2 regions of the Paenibacillus sp. SSG-1 genome follow, and region 1 is predicted to be linked to the other one. Evidence: riboswitches for the same ligand, from Rfam matches in the RefSeq annotation. Region 1 holds a riboswitch; the other holds the start of a gene.
What was found. Region 1 has a riboswitch for ZMP and ZTP ahead of rpiB (ribose 5-phosphate isomerase B). Riboswitches for the same ligand answer to the same signal wherever they lie in the genome.

Region 1 (3,405 bases):
TTCTCAAGATCAGCCTGCTGATCGGCCTTTTCCATGTGTTGATGCCGCTGCTGGGAATGTTTATGGGATATTACGTCAGTTCGCTGCTCGGACAAGTTGCCGCCCTGGTTGCCGGCGGGCTGCTTGTGCTGCTGGGCGGACACATGGTCCTGAATGCCTTCAAAACAAGCGAAACGCGAATGGTGGATCACCGCTCTTTGCTGGGGATGCTGCTGTTCTCGCTCAGCGTCAGCATTGACTCCTTTTCGGTAGGCGTATCCCTGGGGATGTTTGAGAGCAACCGGATTCTGACCGTGCTGGCTTTCGGGATCTGCGGGGGCGCGATGGCCGTGCTTGGACTCCTACTCGGCAGGAGGGTAAGCCGGAATCTCGGCGAATACGGGGAGGCCCTTGGCGGCGCGATTTTGCTGGCATTTGGCCTCGCCTTTATCTTTTGATACAATATCGGCAAAGACACTTCGGGAGGTGCTAGAGACGTGAAGCATATTTTGTTTGTCTGTACGGGAAACACGTGCCGCAGCCCGATGGCCGAAGCTCTGCTTCGCAAGCTGGCCAAGGAGCGCAGCGTTCCGCTCGAAGTCCGTTCGGCCGGCGTGGCCGCCCTTGAAGGGACACCCATCTCGCGTCATGCGGAAGCGGTGCTGCGGGACCACGAGATCGATGAGCATTTGACCGCCAAGCCGCTCAGGGCCGACACGGTGGATTGGGCGGATTTGATTTTGACACTGACCCAGGGGCATAAGCAGCATGTGATCCGGAGCTTTCCGCTCGCGGCTGACAAAATTTATACCCTGAAGGAATACACCGAAGATGACGAGAACGTGATCAAGGACCTGCAGGAGCTCGACAGCCTGTACGCCACCTGGGAAATGAAGCGGGCGCTCGGGCAGCAGCTGGAGGACGAGGAACGGGAGCGGCTGATCGAGATCCAGCAGCGGATCCCGAGCTTTGATATTTCGGACCCGTTCGGCGGGTCCCGCGACGATTACGATGTCACCGCCGCAGAAATCCGCGCCGCTATCGAGCGGCTGCTGGATAAGCTGGAGGCGTTCCGTACATTTTAAGAAACAAGCTTAAATTGCACTTGGGCGGGAGCCTAGGCCTGAAAAAATGGAGTAAATTTGCAGATTGATTTTCATCGCGTCATGCTTTATGATGAATGTGAAAAACATCGGTTCCGGTGTAACTGGCGACAATGTGGATCCAACCACGATGGAGCACCGGAATATACGGCCGGTCGCCTGGGCAAAAGAGCAATTCTGCGGAATGATCCGCGGACTGCTCTTTTTTTCGTCTAGTGGCTGCAAATGAGTTATAATGGTACAAGAAGTCACGGGAATACCGGGAAGCGCTGGATTCGTTTCTCTGTATTGCGCGAAATTTTAGGAGGTTTTTCGAAAGATGAAAATTGCTGTTGGAACAGATCATGCGGGTATACGTTTGAAAGAAGACATCATTGCCGTGATCGAAGGGATGGGGCATCAAGTTGCGGATGTGGGATGCGGATGCACGGATTCCGTAGACTATCCCGACTACGCTCTCCCTGTGTGCGATCTGGTTACCAAAGGCGAGGCCGACCGGGGAATCCTGATCTGTGGAACAGGCATCGGCATGAGCATCGCGGCGAACAAGGTTCCGGGCATCCGGTGTGCCTTGGTCCACGATGTGTTCTCGGCGATCGCCACCAGGGAGCATAACGACTCCAACGTGCTGGCGATGGGCGAACGCGTCATCGGTCCGGGTCTGGCCCAGGAAATCGTCAAGGCTTGGCTGGGCACGGAGTTCAGCGGCGGCGAGCGTCATGTCGGGCGCGTGAACAAGATTAAAGCGATTGAAGAGCGGTATCTGCACAATTAGGGAGGTTTTCTCATGGAAAGCATGTCAGGAGGCAGTCCATTGGAAGTTTCGCTGGGAGAACAGGTATCCCAAATCCTTCATGAGCTGGTGGAAGCCGCAAGGCTTGGCCCTGGTAAGATACTGGTTGTTGGAACGAGCACCAGTGAAGTGGCCGGGAAACGCATCGGCACCTCGGGGGCACTCGGGGTTGCTGAGGAGCTGCTGCAGGCGATCGGCGAGGTCCGGGCCAAGTTCGGCTTCGACACGGTGTTTCAGTGCTGTGAGCATTTGAACCGGGCGCTTGTGATGGAGCGTTCCGTACTGGAGCGCCTTCGTTTAACCGAGGTCGCCGCCGTTCCTGTTCCGAAAGCGGGCGGCTCTATGGCTGCCGCTGCTTACCGTTCCATGAAGGAGCCTTGCCTGGCCGAAGCGATCGAGGCTCACGCGGGCATCGACATCGGCGAGACGATGATCGGCATGCATCTGCGGCGTGTGGCGGTGCCTTTCCGCCCGACCCTGCGGTATGTGGGGCACGCGCGCGTGAATGCGGCCTACACGCGGCCCAAGCTGATCGGCGGCGAACGGGCGGTGTACCGTCTGGATGAAGAAGCCGGCAGAGCCGACCGTGACGGCGGCAGTTCAGATCTTTGCGATTAACATGAGCGGATGATTGAAACGAACATTTTATTTTGAATTCCAATAAGGGAGGAACTATTAACATGGATCAATTGCGTAAGAAGGACCCGGCTGTACTCGAGGCCATGAACTTGGAACTGAAGCGTCAGCGTGCAAACATTGAGCTGATCGCATCGGAGAATATTGTCAGTGAAGCGGTTATGGAAGCCATGGGCTCCGTCCTCACGAACAAATACGCCGAAGGATATCCGGGCAAGCGGTATTACGGCGGCTGCGAGCGCGTCGATATCGTTGAAGATATCGCCCGTGACCGTGCGAAAGAACTGTTCGGAGCCGAGCATGCCAACGTGCAGCCGCACTCCGGCGCTCAGGCCAACATGGCCGTATACCTGGCAGCGCTGAAACCAGGGGATACCGTGCTTGGGATGAACCTTGCCCATGGCGGACACCTGACGCACGGAAGCCCGGTGAACGCTTCCGGTCTGCTGTACAACTTCGTCGCTTACGGGGTCCAGGAAGATACGTTCCTCATCGATTATGACGAAGTCCGCAAGCTTGCGTTCAAGCATCGTCCGCGCCTGATCGTCGCCGGTGCGAGCGCCTATCCGCGTACGATTGATTTCGAAGCTCTCGCTTCGATCGCCAATGACGTTGGCGCGCTGTTCATGGTCGATATGGCTCATATCGCGGGCCTGGTTGCGGCCGGTCTTCATCCGAACCCGGTGCCTCACGCCCATTTTGTTACGACGACAACGCACAAAACGCTCCGCGGTCCGCGCGGCGGCATGATTCTGTGCAAGCAGCCTTGGGCTGCGGCCATCGACAAGGCTGTGTTCCCGGGCACACAGGGCGGTCCGCTGATGCACGTTATCGCGTCCAAAGCCGTAGCCTTGGGCGAAGCGCTTGACCCATCGTTCAAAACGTATGCCGAAA
Region 2 (3,405 bases), 5.1 Mb from region 1:
AATAACGTAATGCAGCCCCAGGAACACCCCACGGACGTTGACGTTATATACCAGATCAAGCGCTTCCACGGATTGCTCTTCGATCAGCCCGGTAGGGCCCTCAATCCCTGCATTGTTCGCAAAGTAATCGATGGTGCCGAATTTTTCAACCGCACGGTTCACATAGTTCTGCACATCCTGCTCTTTGGATACGTCGGCAGCGATCGCCAGTGAATTGGTATCGTTCAGGCCAAGCTCCTCGACGACGCTCTTGACCGCATCTTCCTTCAAATCGACCAGGACGAGGTTCAGCTTGCGCTCGGCCAAACGCCGTGCCAGCTCTTTCCCGATTCCGCCGGCGGCGCCGGTAATGACTGCAGTTTTCGTTTGTGTTTGACTCATGACTGAATCGCTTCCTTTTCAACAAAGTTTATAAAATGATTTATAGGCTTTATAGCTCATGTCTGCTACATGTATAGGTTACACCTTTATTAATTGTTTACACAATAATCATATTTCGAAATAATGTCATCTATCCAACAGATTGCCGCCGTATGTCACCGAACCATGACAATCTTGAACATTTACCTTCTCTTTGTTGATGATTTTCTGCGTTTTGGCGGCATCCCAACTTACGTTATAATAGGAGAAACGACAAGCTGGAGGCAGATGCATTTGACAGATGAACACGTTCTTGACCGCAGAGCCAGAAGAACCCGGCAGGCGCTCAAATCCGCTCTCGTTTCCTTAATTCTCGATAAAGGCTTCGATTCGGTGACTATTATGGACATCGCGGCCCGTGCAGACTATAACCGGGGTACCTTTTACAAGCATTTCGTCAGCAAGGAAGACCTGCTCAAGGAAATCCACGACGAGTTTCTGCAGGGCATCGCCGAACTGCTCGTCAAGCCGTATGAGGGCCTGGAGCGAATTGAAGCCTCGATGACCTACCCCTCAGGGCTGCGCTTGTTTGAACATATCGAACAGCATAAAGATGTGTTCCTGGCCTTATCGCGAGTCGAACGCGGAAAGCTGGCGATGGACATGTACGACAGGCTCAGGGAGTCGATGCGGAAGGACATGCATATCGAAATGGAACCGACCGAGCCGCCGATCGACTACGAAATCATGCTGAGCTACCGGATGTCGGCCACGGTAGGGGTCATTATGCACTGGGCAGAGGTTGATTTTAAATACACGGCGTCTTATATGGCGCAGCAGCTGATGGTGCTGGTTGAGACAAAAATGGATTACATCGTGTTTAAAAGAAACGGCGGCACATAAGCATCATTCTCAAAACTCCCCATTGTGCCCGTAAGCACAATAAGGTATCATTCTACATAGATGGACTGTGTGCGACTGGCGGAAACATGGGATGAACCATGAGGGAGCACATGGATATAAACAGCCGTACGCCTGGGCAGAGGTAAGGGGGATTTCCCCTTGCCTCTTTATGTTTTTCTGGACCTTACCATGATTTAAAGGAGATGCAGACAATGACAGAACAAACGTTGATTTTGGACGGAGCGCGCGTGGCGCAGGACATTAAGGACGGCTTGGTTAGCAGGGTGAAACGGCTGTCCGAGCAAGGGATTACCCCCTGCCTGGCGACCATTTTGGTAGGCGACGACCCGGCATCGGCCACATACGTGCGCATGAAAGGCAATGCCTGCAGACGGCTCGGGATGGAATCGTTAAAAATCACACTGGATGCGGGGACGACGACCGAGGAGCTTATCCGGGAAATTCAGAAGCTTAACGCCGACCCGAACGTTCACGGTATTCTGCTGCAGCATCCGGTTCCCCATCAGATTGATGAAAGAGCCGCATTCGACGCGATCGCCATTGAAAAAGACGTCGACGGCGTCACCACGCTGGGATTTGCGCAGAATGCTTTCGGCTTTGCCGCCTATCCTTCCTGTACCCCGGCGGCCATCATCACCATCCTGGATTACTACCGGATTCCTGTAGAAGGCAAGCACGCTGTTGTTGTCGGCCGCAGCCCGATTCTCGGCAAGCCCGTCTCGCTGATGCTGCTGAACCGCAATGCCACAGTTACGATCTGCCATTCGAGAACGAAAGGCCTTGGTGATATCGTGTCCCAGGCAGAGATCGTTGTTGCCGCAGTAGGCAAACCGAAATTCATTCAGGGAGACTGGATTCAGGACGGCGCCGTCATTCTGGACGCAGGCTACAATGAAGGCAATGTCGGGGACGTTGATTATGAGGCATGTCTTGAAAAAGCGAGCGCCATTACACCCGTCCCTGCGGGCGTCGGACCGGTAACCATCGCCATGCTGCTGAAGCACACGGTGGATGCGGCGGAAAAACAGCTGGGATAAACCAGCCATCGGTATGGCCAGGTTTTCCAAGAGACACTTAAAAAGCCGTGTATCGGCATCACAAATACGCTGGGTAACGGCTTCATAAATGGCAAGAGGGCATTCCGCCGAACATCATTCGGTGAAATGCCCTTTTTTCTACCCAAGATGAAATGTTCTTGAGTCGGTTGATAACCGATTCAAATAAATCCGTTCGTCACAAACGGCAGCCTATTCGTACCGCAGCGCCTCGATCGGATCCAGCTTCGCGGCCTGTCTGGCCGGGAATACGCCGAATACGATGCCGATGCAGGCTGAGAACCCGACGGCAAGCAGCACGGAGTTCATGGACACCGCGGTGGTCACGTCCATCAGCTTGCCGACGAACTTGGAGCCGCCGAAGCCAAGGATGACGCCGATCACACCGCCCAGGATAGCCAAGGTGACCGATTCAAACAGAAACTGCGATAGAATCGTCCCTTCCTTGGCCCCGATCGCCTTCCGGATACCGATCTCCCGCGTCCGTTCGGTAACGGACACCAGCATGATGTTCATGATGCCGATTCCACCGACGAGCAGGGATATCGCCGCCACGCCGCCTAGAAAGAGGGTCAGCGTTTTGGTGACACTTTCGGCGGAGGACATGACATCCTCCTGGCTTTGAACCCTGAAATCATCGTCGGCCCCGCCAAGTTTATGGCTTTGGCGCATCGTATACTGGATCAGCGCCATGGTGCTGTTGATCACGTCGGTAGATTTGGCTTCGACCAAAATTTGCCGGACACTGCTCCGGGAGCTCCCGGTCTGAAACCGGGACTGAATCGTCGTGATCGGCGCGATGACGGTGTCGTCCTGGTCAACCGTTCCCGAAGAACCCTTCGCTTTGAGCACACCGATGACCCGAAACGGGATGTTGTTGATTTTGATCATGCTGCCGACCGCATCGAAGCCCGCTTCACCAAATAGCGTTTCCGCCGTCGTTGCGCCAAGGACCACGACCTTTGCCCGGTCATTGACTTCATCTTCGGTAAAGAAACGTCCGATGTCCGTCTCCCACGATTTGATGTCGGCATAGTCCGGCGTCGAGCCGATGATCGTGGCGGAG

Region 2: it holds a riboswitch for ZMP and ZTP, as region 1 does, so the genes downstream of both, BCV73_RS08190 (bifunctional 5,10-methylenetetrahydrofolate dehydrogenase/5,10-methenyltetrahydrofolate cyclohydrolase) here and rpiB (ribose 5-phosphate isomerase B) in region 1, are expected to answer to the same signal.

Annotation. Positions count from the first base shown of each region.
Region 1 is NZ_MBRK01000001.1:6,842,515-6,845,919, forward strand. Features, by position in the region: gene BCV73_RS31125 (manganese efflux pump MntP) at 1-437, shown strand, start outside; gene BCV73_RS31130 (low molecular weight protein arginine phosphatase) at 477-1,064, shown strand; ZMP/ZTP riboswitch at 1,173-1,254, shown strand; gene rpiB (ribose 5-phosphate isomerase B) at 1,402-1,857, shown strand; gene BCV73_RS31145 (TIGR01440 family protein) at 1,879-2,493, shown strand; gene glyA (serine hydroxymethyltransferase) at 2,556-3,405, shown strand, end outside.
Region 2 is NZ_MBRK01000001.1:1,751,919-1,755,323, reverse strand. Features, by position in the region: gene BCV73_RS08200 (SDR family NAD(P)-dependent oxidoreductase) at 1-381, opposite strand, end outside; gene BCV73_RS08195 (TetR/AcrR family transcriptional regulator) at 655-1,263, shown strand; ZMP/ZTP riboswitch at 1,325-1,408, shown strand; gene BCV73_RS08190 (bifunctional 5,10-methylenetetrahydrofolate dehydrogenase/5,10-methenyltetrahydrofolate cyclohydrolase) at 1,476-2,321, shown strand; gene BCV73_RS08185 (ABC transporter permease) at 2,532-3,405, opposite strand, start outside.